Regions from separate parts of the Atlantibacter sp. MEI4A-1023 genome, predicted to be linked through region 1. Evidence: predicted binding sites of a transcription regulator. Region 1 holds the regulator's gene; each other region holds the start of a gene.
What was found. Region 1 encodes LexA, which represses DNA repair genes until DNA is damaged. Its sites were predicted from a motif close to TNCTGTATGTACATACAGNA; they were not measured.
Positions count from the first base shown of each region.

Region 2: uvrB (excinuclease ABC subunit UvrB) is a predicted target of LexA. The motif match lies at 1,655-1,674, and genes of this name have one in related genera.
Region 3: dinG (ATP-dependent DNA helicase DinG) is a predicted target of LexA. The motif match lies at 2,862-2,881, and genes of this name have one in related genera.

Region 1 covers NZ_CM149568.1:4,327,550-4,332,637, forward strand. The annotation lists gene zur (zinc uptake transcriptional repressor Zur) at 1-239, shown strand, start outside; gene ACVV26_RS20535 (CsbD family protein) at 311-520, opposite strand; gene dinF (MATE family efflux transporter DinF) at 744-2,078, opposite strand; gene lexA (transcriptional repressor LexA) at 2,162-2,770, opposite strand; gene ACVV26_RS20550 (diacylglycerol kinase) at 2,879-3,247, opposite strand; gene plsB (glycerol-3-phosphate 1-O-acyltransferase PlsB) at 3,380-5,088, shown strand, end outside.
Region 2 covers NZ_CM149568.1:1,615,998-1,621,085, reverse strand. The annotation lists gene uvrB (excinuclease ABC subunit UvrB) at 1-1,585, opposite strand, end outside; gene ACVV26_RS07845 (ABC transporter ATP-binding protein) at 2,338-3,048, shown strand; gene bioD (dethiobiotin synthase) at 3,045-3,722, opposite strand; gene bioC (malonyl-ACP O-methyltransferase BioC) at 3,715-4,473, opposite strand; gene bioF (8-amino-7-oxononanoate synthase) at 4,454-5,088, opposite strand, start outside.
Region 3 covers NZ_CM149568.1:1,634,974-1,640,061, reverse strand. The annotation lists gene ybiB (DNA-binding protein YbiB) at 1-589, opposite strand, end outside; gene dinG (ATP-dependent DNA helicase DinG) at 667-2,847, opposite strand; gene rhlE (ATP-dependent RNA helicase RhlE) at 2,981-4,390, opposite strand; gene cecR (transcriptional regulator CecR) at 4,619-5,088, shown strand, end outside.

The DNA of each region.
Region 1 (5,088 bases):
AACCGACGCATACTTCAGCGATGTTTATTTGCGACCGCTGCGGCGTCGTCAAAGAGCAGAGCGCGCAGGGTGTAGAGAAGATCATGGATGCGTTAGCCGCCGATATGGGCTTTACGCTGCGGCATAATGTCATTGAAGCGCACGGGCTGTGCTCAGGCTGCAAAGAGGTAGAATCGTGCCGTCACCCGGAACACTGTGGTCACGACCATTCAGTTCAGGTGAAAAAACGCGGTAAGTGAAGGCGTTAATGGTACATCCTTGTACCTGGCAGGGTAGCCATGAGGGTGGCTAAGCAGAGAAACGACGGGGATTACCAGCGGTAATCGTTACGGGTTTCCCAGTCTTTTACTTCGTTCTCTGCCTGATCTTTCTCGTATCCATAACGTTCCTGGATTTTCCCTACGAGCTGATCGCGTTTACCTTCGATAACGGTCATATCGTCGTCAGTGAGTTTACCCCACTGCTCTTTCATTTTACCTTTGAACTGTTTCCAGTTACCGCCGACTTCGTCTTTATTCATGATGTAGTCCTCATCGTTCGGTTATAAACGCTAAATGTTTATCGTCCGTGTTTAACAGTTATTATCTGCTGGACGTGATAATGAGTTTAGTCGACCATTCCGACTCGTTTGAAACATTCAGAATCTTTAACCAAGCGCGAAAGATAAAAATCGGCATTAATGATACAAAAATTTTATATATCAAACAGATATTCAGAAATTAAATGAGAGTCAGCAGATGTAACTAACCATGACCCGTCTCGTTGAACCAGCTATTGCGCTGCCAGTGGCGCCGCCAGATGAGCCATAACGACAGCCCGCGCAATGCCAGAAATACCGCTACCGCCAGCCATAGCCCGTGATTACCCAGCCAGGGCAAAGCGATTAATGTCACGCCGAAACCCGCAGCCGCCACGGCCATACTGTTACGCATTTCCGCGCCACGGGTAGCGCCGATAAACATGCCGTCCAGCAGATAACACCACACGCCAACCAGCGGCAGCACAACCTGCCAGCCGAGGTAACGATCCGCTTGCTGTTGTAAAACCGGCAGCGAGGTCAGTAGCGCAACAATATGCTCGCCCCAAAGCGCATAAACCGTAGCGAACATCAGCGCCACCAGGCCCGCCTGGCGACAGGCGGCATGCCAGACTTTAATCAGTTGGTTGCTGTTACCTGCGCCGTAAGCCTGCCCGGAATGGGCTTCCACCGCATAGGCGAAACCATCCAGTGCGTAGGCGGTGAACGTCAGCAGCGTCATCAGGACGGCATTCACCGCCACCACATCGCTACCCATCCGCGCCCCTAAAATCGTGACGCTGGCGAAACAGATTTGCAGCAGCAGCGAACGCAGCATAATGTCGCGATTGAGCGCCAGTAAACGCCAGATATCGCCGCGCCAGGCAGAGAGCAGCATTGCCGGATTGATGCCCCGCAGCGTCATGACATGCCAGGCCATCAGCAATCCGACGATCAGCGTGATGTATTCCGCCGCCACCGTTGCCAGCGCAGCGCCCTGCACGTTCATATCCAGCCCCACCACCAGCCACAGGTCGAGTGCGATATTCAGCACATTGCCAACAACCAGCAGGATCACTGGCGCTCGCGCGTACTGCACCCCCAATAACCAGCCTAACAGCACCAGGTTCGCCAGCGTCGCAGGCGCGCTTAGCCAGCGGATTTCCAGAAAGCGCCGCGCCTGATGTAATACTTCTTCGCTGCCGCCTACGATATGCAACGCCAGGTTAATCAGCGGGGTCTGTAACAGCATAATCGCCACCCCGGCCAGCACCGCCAGCAGTAGCGGTTGCACCAGGGCTCGCGCCATCGCCTGCGGGTTTTTTGCACCAAATGCCTGGGCGGTTAACCCGGTGGTGCTCATTCGCAGAAACAGCAGCAGCATAAACAGAAAACTGGTGGCGGTTGCGCCAATGGCGACACCGGCTAAATAAACGGGGCTATCGAGATGGCCGATAACGGCGGTATCCACCAGGCCGAGCAGCGGCACGGTAATATTGGAGAAGATCATGGGTAGCGCCAGGCGCCACAATGCTTTATCAGCAGACGTGAAAAATGGCATGACGCAATCCGTAGCGGTAGGGAATTCTGGAAAGCAAAAAGCCGTAACGCGGCGCGCTACGGCTTCAAATCAGACAGCAGAGCTTACAGCCACTCGCCGTTGCGGATCACGCCGACAGCAAGCCCTTCGATAGAAAAGGCCTGCTGGCGCAGGTCAACAACGATTGGGGAGAATTCGCTGTTTTCCGGCAGTAACTGCACCGTGTTGCCCTGTTTGTTCAGGCGCTTAACGGTCACTTCGTCATCGATGCGCGCGACCACCACCTGGCCGTTACGTACATCCTGAGTTTTATGCACCGCGAGCAAATCGCCGTCCATAATCCCGATATCTTTCATCGACATACCGCTAACGCGCAGCAGGAAATCCGCGCTGGGCTTAAACAAGCCGGGATCGACCTGGTAATGGCCTTCGATATGCTGCTGAGCTAACAGCGGTTCGCCCGCGGCAACGCGCCCAACCAGCGGCAACCCCTCTTCCTCTTCCACCAGCAAACGCAGACCGCGCGATGCGCCAGAAACGATTTCAATCACCCCTTTACGCGCCAGGGCTTTTAAATGTTCTTCTGCAGCGTTAGGAGAACGAAAGCCCAGACGCTGTGCAATCTCCGCACGAGTGGGAGGCATGCCGGTTTGGCTGATGTGATCCCGAATGAGATCAAACACCTCTTGCTGTCTGGCCGTTAAACTTTTCATTCCGCCCCCTGGGTGCATATACAGTAATGCTGTGAGTATATACAGCTAACGGTGATTTTGAAACCACAAAATGAGCAAATATCCGCATGTTAGCGACATCTGGAAGAGTTATCGCAAATTTGACCAGAGCAATATGCCCCAGGTCATCAGCGCCAGTAAAATAGCAAACAGTACCGCCGCCGAGCCCATGTCTTTGGCGCGCCCGGAAAGCTCATGAAATTCCGGGCCGATGCGATCGACCACCGCTTCGAGGGCGCTATTAAGGATCTCAACTATCATCACCAGAATGACGGAGCCAATCAGCAACACCCGGGTAATCGGATCGACATCCAGCCAGCAGGCGATAGCAATGGCGACAATCGCCGCGACGCCCTCCTGGCGAAACGCCGCTTCGTTCTTCCAGGCGGCGCAAATGCCTTTCCAGGAGTAACCTGCTGCTTTAATTATTCGTATCAACCCGGTGGTGTTATTCGCCATGAAAGGAAACCTTTTTAAAAAACGCGCATCAATAGCAGTGAGCAACGAAACGTAAGCACCACAGAAATTCCCGGTTGTTTCTGATATTCTTGCGGTGCAATTGCATTGTTAACCAGAGGCTTTACATCGTTTATGTCCGGCTGGCCACGAATTTACTACAAATTACTTAATTTACCATTACGCGTACTGGTAAAAAGCAAATCCATTCCGGCGGATCCGTGCGCCGAACTGGGGCTCGATACCTCGCGCCCGATTATGTACGTTCTTCCGTACAACTCGAAGGCGGACTTGCTGACGCTGCGCCAACAATGTCTGGCACACGATTTGCCCGATCCGCTGGAGCCTCTCGAAATTGACGGCACTCTGCTGCCGCGCCATGTGTTTATTCACGGCGGGCCGCGGGTATTCACCTATTACACGCCGAAAGAGGAGTCGATTAAGTTATTCCACGACTATCTCGATCTGCATCGCAGCAATCCGCAACTTGATGTGCAGATGGTGCCGGTGTCGGTGATGTTCGGGCGCGCGCCGGGCCGTGAAAAAGGCGAAGTGAACCCGCCGCTGCGGATGCTGAACGGCTTGCAGAAATTTTTTGCCGTTTCCTGGTTAGGGCGCGACAGCTTTGTACGCTTTTCGCCCTCGCTGTCGCTGCGCCGCATGGCGGATGAACACGGCACCGATAAAACCATTGCCCAGAAGCTGGCGCGAGTGGCGCGTATGCACTTCGCCCGCCAGCGCCTGGCCGCCGTAGGGCCGCGTTTACCGGCGCGTCAGGACCTGTTTAATAAGCTGCTGGCCTCTAAAGCCATTGCCCGCGCGGTAGAAGACGAAGCGCGCAGCAAAAAAATCTCCCATGAAAAAGCCCAGCAAAATGCCGTGGCGTTGATGGAAGAGATTGCGGCGAACTTCTCTTACGAAACCATTCGTCTGATGGATCGCATTCTGGGCTTTACCTGGAACCGCCTCTATCAGGGCATTAATGTGCACAACGCCGAGCGGGTGCGCCAACTGGCGCATGACGGTCACGAACTGGTGTACGTTCCCTGCCACCGCAGCCATATGGACTATATGCTGCTGTCCTATGTGCTGTATCACCAGGGCCTTGTGCCGCCGCACATCGCTGCGGGTATCAACCTGAACTTCTGGCCAGCGGGCCCGATGTTCCGCCGCCTGGGCGCGTTCTTTATTCGTCGTACGTTCAAGGGCAACAAACTTTACTCCACGGTGTTCCGCGAGTATCTGGGCGAACTGTTCAGCCGCGGCTATTCGGTGGAATATTTTGTTGAAGGGGGCCGTTCCCGTACCGGTCGCCTGCTGGACCCGAAAACCGGCACCCTGTCGATGACCATCCAGGCGATGCTGCGCGGCGGCACCCGCCCTATCACGCTGGTTCCTATCTACATCGGCTATGAACACGTGATGGAAGTGGGTACTTACGCCAAAGAGCTGCGTGGCGCGACCAAAGAGAAAGAGAACTTCGCGAAGATGGTTAGCGGGCTGAGCAAGCTGCGCAACCTGGGCCAGGGCTACGTAAACTTCGGCGAACCAATGCCGTTGATGACGTACCTGAACCAGCACGTGCCCGAATGGCGCGACTCCATCGACCCGATTGAAGCGATCCGACCTGCCTGGCTGACGCCGACAGTGAATGCCATCGCCGCCGACCTGATGGTGCGCATCAACAACGCGGGCGCGGCTAATGCCATGAACCTGTGCTGTACGGCGCTGCTGGCGTCGCGTCAACGTTCGCTTACCCGCGAGCAGTTGACCGAACAGCTCGGCTGTTACTTAAGCCTGCTGCGTAACGTGCCTTATGCGCCGGATGCAACGACACCAGCCCA
Region 2 (5,088 bases), 2.0 Mb from region 1:
GGAAGCCCTCTTTATCGGCATCCAGAATCGCCACCAGCGACACTTCCGGCATATCCAGGCCCTCACGCAGTAAGTTGATGCCCACCAGCACGTCAAACTCGCCCAGACGCAGGTCGCGGATGATTTCCATACGCTCCACGGTATCGATATCCGAGTGCAGGTAGCGCACCTTTTCGCCGTGCTCTTCGAGATACTCGGTAAGGTCTTCCGCCATGCGTTTAGTCAGCGTGGTGACCAGTACGCGCTCGTTGATGGCGGCGCGCTTGCGGATTTCCGACAGCAGATCGTCCACTTGGGTCGCCACCGGACGCACTTCGATAACCGGATCGAGCAGCCCGGTCGGGCGCACCACCTGGTCAATAATCTCGCTGCCGGATTTTTCCAGTTCATAATTGCCCGGCGTGGCCGAGACATAGATGGTTTGCGGGGCCAGGGCTTCGAATTCTTCAAATTTCATCGGCCGGTTATCCAGCGCCGACGGCAGTCGGAAGCCGTACTCTACCAGCGTTTCTTTACGCGCTCGGTCACCGCGGTACATCCCGCCGATTTGCGGGATCGTGACGTGGGATTCGTCCACCACCAGCAGGCCGTCGGCAGGCAGGTAGTCAAACAGGGTCGGCGGCGCTTCGCCCGGACCGCGCCCGGACAGATAGCGCGAGTAGTTCTCGATGCCGGAGCAGTAGCCCAGCTCGTTCATCATTTCTAAATCGAACTGGGTACGCTGGGTCAGGCGCTGCTCTTCCAGCAGCTTATTGTTGGCCAGCAGCACCTTGCGGCGATCGGCCAGTTCCACTTTGATCTCTTCCATCGCCTGCACAATGCGCTCGCGCGGCGTGACGTAGTGGGTTTTTGGGTAGATAGTAAAGCGCGGGATCACCCCTTCAACCTGCCCGGTGAGCGGATCGAACAGCGACAGGCGCTCGACTTCTTCATCGAACAGCTCCACGCGCAGCGCCACGTCATCCGATTCTGCCGGGAAGATGTCGATCACTTCGCCACGCACCCGGAAGGTGCCGCGCTGGAACGCCTGATCGTTGCGGGTGTACTGCAACTCCGCCAGGCGGCGCAGAATGGCGCGCTGGTCGATAATCATGCCGTTGGTGAGGTGCAGCATCATCTTGAGATACAGATCCGGGTCGCCCAGACCGTAGATAGCGGACACCGATGCCACCACCACCACGTCCCGGCGCTCTAACAGCGCTTTGGTGGCGGATAAACGCATCTGCTCAATGTGTTCGTTCACCGAGGCGTCTTTCTCGATAAAGGTGTCTGAGCTCGGCACGTAGGCTTCAGGCTGGTAGTAATCGTAGTACGAGACGAAATACTCTACGGCGTTATCCGGGAAGAACTCTTTCATCTCGCCATACAGCTGTGCCGCCAGCGTTTTGTTGGGCGCCAGCACCATGGTCGGGCGCTGCAAATCGGCAATGACATTCGCCACGGTGAACGTTTTCCCCGAGCCGGTTACCCCCAGCAGCGTTTGATGGGCAAGGCCATCCTCAAGCCCCTCTTTCAGACAGCGGATCGCCTCTGGCTGGTCACCGGAGGGCGTAAAAGCGGAATTGAGTTTGAACGGTTTGCTCATTAGATACCTGGCGCGTTGCGGGGGGAATGGATAATTTTACTCCCTCACGGTCAATTTGCCAACGCAAAAGACTGGATAAAAACACAGTGCAGGATACACTTGAAATAACACTAAAATTTTGCGGTCATCCGCGGGGAAAAGTACAAATAGGATATATTGATGCGTAATGTCCGGTTATCCCCAAACGAACCGGTTTTTTAACATTTGTCAAGCAAGGTAATGAAAGTTTTGTGGCAACCCGTTACACTTTTTTGACAACCATTGATTTTATATAATCTGTTGTAAAATAAACTAAATTTTTATCAGCCGCCTTTCGCGCCAATTCATGCGCAACCCGCGTATTCTCTCGCTTCCCACCAGTTTTCTAACTCTAATGCACAAGGTTATCCACAGGAATAGTGGATAAGTGGGTGCAGCCCTGAAGCCTCGCCGCCCAGGAGAAACCCTGCTTTTGGTGTGCCGGTTGGGTAAAAAAAAATTTATCGCTAATTTTGGTGGTTTTTTGCCAAACCTGGCATGCCTGGCGGATCCGTTGCGCAACCGTACTGCTACTGGCCGCACCGCTGCACCAGCGGAGAATGTTAAAGCACTGTTAAAGTGCAGCGCTATCTTGCGTTATTACCCGCAAGCGCAGGAATACGCCGAATGTGTGAGTTTATTCTTAATTTTGCCTCTCGCTGTTCTTCCGCAGCCGCACTGGCAGAGGAATTGCAGTATCCCTGAATCCGTCGCGGTACAACCCAGGAGCGCTTATGTTGAGTTTGCATTCAGTGAATCAGTTTTATGGCGAACGCCATGTTTTATGGAATGTGGATCTGGAGATGCTCCCCGGGGAGTGCATCTGCATTACCGGCGCACAGGGGATGGGAAAAACCACGTTGCTAAACTGCATTACGGGTCATCTGCCGGTCCAGAGCGGCACTATCGTCTGGCGGCATGCCGGATTTGCGCCGCAACAGCTCACTGACGCCAGCGCCGATATGCGCGCCGCGCTGGGCATCGGCTACGTGCCTCACGACCGGCGGATTTTTTCCGGGCTAACGGTGGAAGAGAACCTGCTCATCGCTCTGCGCGCCGCCGGAGAGAACCCCGGAACGATCCCTGAATCAACCTTTACGCTGTTTCCCGAACTGTATCCGCTGCGCCACACGCGCGGCGCGGCGCTGAGCGATGAGAACCAGCAGCGGCTGGCGCTGGCCAATGCGCTGGTGATCCAGCCGACATTATTAATTCTGGATGAACCCACGCGCGGTAACAGCGCCGGGTTTATTCACAAACTGGGGGATGTGTTGCTGCGGCTAAACCGCGAGTTCGGCCTGTCGATTTTGATGGTAGAGCAGCGGATGTCGTTTATCCGCCGCGTGGCCGAGCGTTTTTGCCTGCTGCACAAGGGGAGAAGCGTGGCGCAGGGCAGCGTGGCGCAACTCGATAACCCGCGTCTGCTGCCCTTGATTCACTGTTAATCGAGCAGGGAAATATCCAGAAAACGGCCTGTCTCCTGGATAAACGGGTCGTTAAGCCAGGGAATTTCGCCGAGCAGCGGCGCAGGAATACGCGCCTGTAGCGAGGCTAAATAATCCTGATGACGCGCGCCGGGCGGCGTCACGTCGTTGGCGATCCAGCCCGCTAAACGTAACCCGGCAGCTTGCACGGCAGCCGCAGTCAGCATGGCGTGATTGATGCAGCCCAATTTAACGCCCACCACCAGGATCACTGGCAGCTGTTCTTCTACCACCCAGTCGGCAAAAGTCCAGGTTTCGCCGAGCGGGGTAAACCAGCCGCCCGCGCCTTCAACTTGCACCCAGTCGGCTTGCTGCTCCAGCCCTGCCAGCCCTTGCGACATCACCGCGCGTTCAATCGCCACGCCCGTAGAACGGCTTACCAGATGCGGCGACGTCGGTTCCTCAAACACGTAGGGATTGACTTCGTCATACTCCAACTCCAGTGAACTGTTGCGCTGCAGCGCCAGCGCATCGCTGTTGCGCACGCCCTCAGGGGTAATGTCGCTGCCCGACGCCACAGGCTTAAACCCGGCGCTGCGGTAGCCCACCCGGTTGGCTGCTTGCAATAATGCGCAACTGGCGACAGTTTTGCCCACTTCGGTGTCGGTTCCGGTGACGAACCAGCGTTTACTCACGGCGTATTACTCCACAAAAAAGTTGATAGGTGAGCGGAAAACGCCCGCCCTGCTGGGGCCAGGCCAGCGCCAGTTGCTGCAACTGGCTGCGGGTCAATACCCGGCTTTCACGCCCATGATGCAGATGGGTCGCGCCGATGCCCTTCAGGGACTGCATGGCGCTGAGCGGGTCGGCAAAATGCAGCGTTAGCGGGCTTTGCTGCCAGTGCAGTGGGAACAGCGCACAGGCGTCCAGCACCGCGTCAACGGGTAAGAAAGCATTTGCATGGCAGGCATCATCCACGCCGCGCCACGCCTGGTGTAGCTCGTCTAGCGATCCGGCGACCAACGTGGTAAAGGCGATGCGTCCGCCGGGGCGCGTCACGCGCCACAGCTCGCGAAGGCCCTGTGCCAGCTCACTGCACCACTGCACCGCCAGGTTGCTCCAGGCTAAATCGACGCTTTCTGACGCCAGCGGCAGGTTTTCAATATCTCCCTGGAGATAACGCTGCGCCGCCTGATTCCCCTGGGCGGTACGCAGCATCTCCTCAGACAGATCCAGCGCCGTCACGCAACTGCCCCGTTGCTGCCAGTAGCGGCTGAAATAGCCGGTGCCGCACCCGGCATCAAGCACCTGAGCAAACGATGCCTGATCCAGCAAACCCATGAGCCGTTCGCCGCTTTCCCGTTGAAACGCTGCATGCTTGTCATAATGCGCGGCAGCGCGGCTAAAGGCGGCGGCGACGGCAGTTTTATTCACGAGTGATGTCATGGAGCGCCTCCAGCAGTGTGTCGATATCGCTTTCGGAATGGGCCGCCGTCAGGGTAATACGTAGCCGGGCACTGCCTGCCGGCACCGTCGGCGGGCGAATGGCCGTCACCCACAAACCGCGTTCGCGCAGGCTGGCGGCAAGTTGCAGGGTGCGTTGATTATCGCCAACGATAATAGGCTGAATAGCCGTATCAGAATCGGCTAACCGGAGCGGAATGGCCGCCATCTCACGGCGAAAATGCGCGATATGGCGATAAAGCGTGGCGCGCTGCGCATCCGCCTGCTGGATCACCGCCACCGCAGTTTGCAGCGCATGCGCCTGGGCGGGGGGCATCGCGGTGCTGTAAATCAGGTGGCGGGCGAACTGCAATAAATAGTCCGCCAGATCGTCACTGCACAACACCGCCGCGCCGCTCAGGCCAAAGGCTTTGCTAAAGGTCACCACCAGAATATCCGGTTTGACGTTCGCCGCCGCACAGCTACCGCGCCCGGCCTCGCCCACCACGCCAATACCGTGGGCGTCATCCACCATCAACAGCGCGTTGCGTTTTGCCGCCGCGATTTCCGCCAGCGGCGCGCGGTCGCCATCCATACTGAATACGCCTTCCGTGACCA
Region 3 (5,088 bases), 2.0 Mb from region 1:
GCGCTACATCCTCGGCAAACGGCGTCGCCAGTTTCGCCAGCGTATGGGCGCTGTTACGCACCCCCATCCGCCAGCGCATATTTAGCTGGTTTTCCAGCGGCGGGCACAGGGCGCTTACCGGAATAAACACCGGCTGATGGCCTTCAAGTTTGGCCTGCGCCTGCCCGGCATGGAGCGTCGGCTCAATGCCCATCAGCTCAAAAATAGTTTGTGTCAGAACCCGCGTCGGATCTTCGCTCACGCCATGCACCACCACCGGGAAACCGAGTTTATTCAGCAAAACGGCCAAAAGCGGCGTCAGGTTGGCCTGTTTGCGCGCGCCGTTGTAGCTGGGGATGACTATCGGCATCGGTTTAGCAACCGGCCGCGTCAACTGGATGGTCTGCTGCTGCATCGCTTCATAAAAGCCGAGCATTTCCGCCTCGCCTTCGCCTTTAATACGCAGCGCGATCAGGATGCCGCCCATTTCCAGATTAGGTACTTCGCCGTTCAGCATCGCGGTATACAGCTCGCGGGCCGTCTCGCGATCCAGATCCCGGGCGTGGTTTTTGCCCCGTCCCACTTCTTTAATAATTTTGCGGTAGTCCACGACAGTTCTCCTCGCGATGGGTTGAGGACACCAAATCACTATTAGTGCCTGATTTCTTATCGTTATACCAGAGAAAGCTATTTACCGGCGCGTCGCCGCCGACTGTACGCCCCGCCTTTGGTCCGCCGCGCTTTGTCCGCTGCGGGTTTCAGGGGCTTCACCTCTGGCACCTCAGGCCGTTCAATCGGGAATACCGGTAGCGCACCCAGCAGCCGTTTGCCGTAATTTTTGGTCAGCAGCCGCTTATCGTAAATGATCACTTCGCCCCGGCACTCGTGGCTACGGATCAGGCGCCCTACCTGTTGGATCAGGTTAAACGACGCACTCGGCAGACTCTGTACTTCAAACGGATAGCGGTTCAGGCTTTTCAGCCACTCCCCTTCGGTGATCACCACCGGGCTGTCGATGGGCGGGAAGGCAATTTTATGAATATGCACCTGGGTCAGCAGATCGCCTTTTAAATCCAGGCCTTCCGCGAAGGATTGCAGGCCAATCAGCACACTGCGCTCGCCGTTTTCCACCCGCTGGCGGTGCAGTTGGATCAGCCGGGAACGCGGTTTATCGCCCTGTACCAGCAGTAACAGCCGCAGGTCGGCAACATGGTCGAGAAAACGCAGCATGGCGCGCCCGCTGGCAAACAGCACCAGCATACCGAGATGCTTTTTGCTCTCGACTTCCTGACGGAAAAACGCCGCCATCTCTGCCAGATGCTGCTCCTCATTATCGATAAGCGGTTCATAGTGCATCTGGGGGATGATAATTTTGCCCTGCTCGACGTGATTAAACGGCGAGTCCAGCGCCACAAAGCGATCCCCCGCTTTGTCTTTCAGGCCGCTCATCTCCTGGAGGCGCGAGAAGCTGTTCAGGGAACGCAGGGTGGCGGAGGTCACCACAATATGCGGCACGCTGCGCCACAGCAGTTTCTCAAGTTGATCGCTGACCCGTATTCCCACGCAGTGGAAGAACAGATGCAGCTGGCCTTCACGCACCTCGCGGGTCGCCCATTTGGTGACTGGCGCGCCGGAGGCCTGCGCCATTGCCGACAGCCGCCACAGTTTGCTCTGGCTCTCAAACATGCCCAGCGCGCGGTTCATTTGCAACAGCACCCGATGCAGGCGCACCACGTCGTGGCTGGCAGTTTTCTCGCTGAGATCGTTTAAAAACAGCTCCGCCAGGCCGCGCAGTTGCTCGGTGAGCTTCGCCAGCCGCTGGCAAATCTCCATAATCTCCGTTGGCAGCTCGCCCATCGCGAAGCGGTGCTCCGCCGCCTGGGACGGCGGCAGATAAAGATTGAGGATGTTATTCAGCGAAGCGATATGCTCATAAAGCTCTTCGCAATGGGCGTTCAGCCGCTCCGACGTCGCCAGCGGCGGCGTGGTTTTCGGGCGGAACTGTTCCAGACAGGTGGCGATTAACTTACAGAACAGGTCAAGCTGTAGCCGATACCAGGGCGCGGTGATTTCCGCGCTCATCTCCAGCGCATCGCGCGCCACATCCGGCAAGTGATGGCCTTCATCCAGCACCAGCAGTAGGTTCTTTGGTTCCGGCAATACCGATTCGCTCTCCAGCGCCGCCATCACCAGCGCGTGGTTAGCCACCACCACTTCCGCTTCTTGGATCTCCCGGCGCGCCACAAAAAACGGGCATTCGCGGTAGTAATGGCAGTTGCGGTTCAGGCAGCTGGCTTTATCGGTGCTTAACCGCCGCCATAGGTCGTCTTCAATCGCCTTGTGGCTGTGATCGCGCAGGCCATCCCATTTATAGCTGTCGAGTTCGGTTTTCAGCGTAGCGCAGAACTTCTGCTCTTCCTGGCTGTTGGGGGTGAGCTCATCATCCAGAAACGCCAGCAAATCCTGCTGGGAAGGCTCGGTGCTGGCCAGCGCGCTGAGGTTGCGCGGGCAGACGTAGCGTCCACGGCCAAAGGCGGCGGTAAAGCGCAGGTCGGGAATAATTTTTTTCAGCAGCGGCAAATCCTTGCTGAAGATCTGGTCCTGTAGCGCGACGTTGGCGGTACTCACCACCAGCGTTTTTTGTTCATCGCGGGCAATGGCGATACCGGGGATCAGGTACGACAGGGTTTTCCCCACGCCGGTGGGCGCTTCAATCGCCAGATGCCGCCCTTCATCCCCCGCCAGGGTTTTGGCGACTTCCGCAATCATCTGCCGCTGCGGGGCACGGGGAATAAAGTCGGGGATTTGCAGTTGCAACGCCTTGTACCACGCTGCGATTTGCGTTTTTTGCGCGCTGGATAACGCCATAGCAGAACCATAAATACTGTATAAACAGCCACTATTGTGACATTTTCATCCCGCTGCCGCAAAGCAAAAGCCCGCCGTTACGCGAGACGCCGCGCAGAAATAACAAGGGAGCCACGTGGGCTCCCATTTGATGTTACTGCGCGCTGGCCGGTTTTCTCGGGCGCGGACGGCGCGGACGGTCGCCTGCCGGTTTTGCCGCATCGCCGAGACGGCGCGACGGTTTTTCGCCTTTTGCCGCATCGCCACCGGTACGGCGATCGCCTTTCGGCGCGCCGCCTTCGCTACGGCGCTGGCCCTGTGGCTGGCCACGACCAGAAGACTGGCCGCCGCGCGGCGCCTGCCCACGGCCACGACCGCCGCCACGGCTGTCGCGACCGTTCTGGATCGGCTCTGCCGGGATGCTTGGGTCCGGCTCAAAGCCCGGGATCGCCATACGTGGCACTTCGCGTTTCAGCAAACGCTCAATGTCGCGCAGCAGTTTATGTTCGTCGACGCACACCAGCGATAGCGCCTGACCGGTCGCAGCGGCGCGGCCAGTTCGGCCAATACGGTGCACATAATCTTCCGGCACGTTCGGCAGCTCGTAGTTCACTACGTGCGGCAGTTCTTCAATATCCAGGCCGCGCGCAGCGATATCGGTCGCCACCAGCACGCGGAGATCGCCGGATTTAAAATCAGCTAACGCACGGGTACGCGCGCCCTGGCTCTTGTTGCCGTGAATGGCGGCGCTGCGGATGCCGTCTTTATTCAACTGCTCCGCCAGATGGTTGGCACCGTGCTTGGTACGGGTAAATACCAGCACCTGCTGCCAGTTTTCTTTGCCGATCATCTGTGACAGCAGCTCACGCTTGCGTTTTTTATCCACAAAGTGAACGTACTGGGTGATCTGCTCGGACGCGGTGTTGCGGCGCGCCACTTCCACTTCCGCCGGGTTATGCAGCAGTTTTTCCGCCAGTGATTTAATGTCGTCAGAGAAGGTCGCAGAGAAAAGCAGGTTCTGGCGGCGCGGCGGCAGCTTCGCCAGCACGCGGCGGATATCATGGATAAAGCCCATGTCGAGCATCCGGTCCGCTTCGTCCAGCACCAGAATCTCTACTTTGTCGAGCTTAACGGCGTTCTGGTGTTCCAGATCGAGCAGACGGCCAGGGGTGGCGATCAGCACATCCACGCCGCCGCGCAGTTTCATCATCTGCGGGTTGATGCTCACGCCGCCGAATACCACCAGCGAACGGATATTCAGATATTGACTGTACTCGCGGACGTTCTCGCCCACCTGGGCCGCCAGTTCGCGGGTCGGGGTTAAAATCAACGCGCGCACCGGACGGTTGCCCTTGGCCTGATGCGTTTTATCAGTCAGTAACTGTAACAGCGGCAGGGTAAAACCGGCGGTTTTGCCGGTGCCGGTTTGTGCGCTGGCCATCAGGTCGCGCCCCTGCAATACCACAGGGATAGCCTGGCGTTGAATCGGGGTAGGTTCGGTGTAACCCTGTTCGGTCACGGCACGTAAAATATCAGGGTTCAAACCAAGCGAATCAAAAGACATAACAACTCCAGACTCGCCCCGACCCGATAAGGTGTAGTTTCAGGGGGAGTTATCACTAATCAGAGACAAAACCACAATGTCATAAGGGGGCGGAGTGTAGCAGTTTTTGTGACGTGGCGCATAAATTGTCGCCCTGCTGCCGGTTTCATTTTCACTCCCCGACTGGACAAGCTTAACGTTTAACCATAAAGTTAATCAATCGATTGATTAACTTTATGGGTGACAGTGATGATTAACATCACCAGTCCGTTGACCAGCCGGGGCGAACACGCCAAAAGCCAGCTCATCCAGGCCGCTACGGCGCAGTTCGGCGAATACGGTTTGCACGCCACGACGCGGGATATTGCCGCCGCCGCCGGGCAAAACATCGCGGCCATTACCTATTATTTTGGCTCAAAAGAGGATTTATACCTCGCCTGCGCCCAGACGCTGGCGGATTTTATCGGCAGCCAGTTTCAGGCCCACGCCGAGGCCGCCCAGTTAATCTTAGCCCAACCGCAGCCGGACAAAGCCGACATCCGCCGTCTGATTGACGACGCCAGCCGCCATATGGTCACGCTGATGACCGCCGATGAGACGTTGAATCTGAGCAAATTTATCTCACGCGAGCAGCTTTCCCCGACCCCGGCCTATCAGCTCATTCATGACAAGGTGATTGAGCCGCTGCACACCCACCTCACCCACCTGATCGCCAGCTA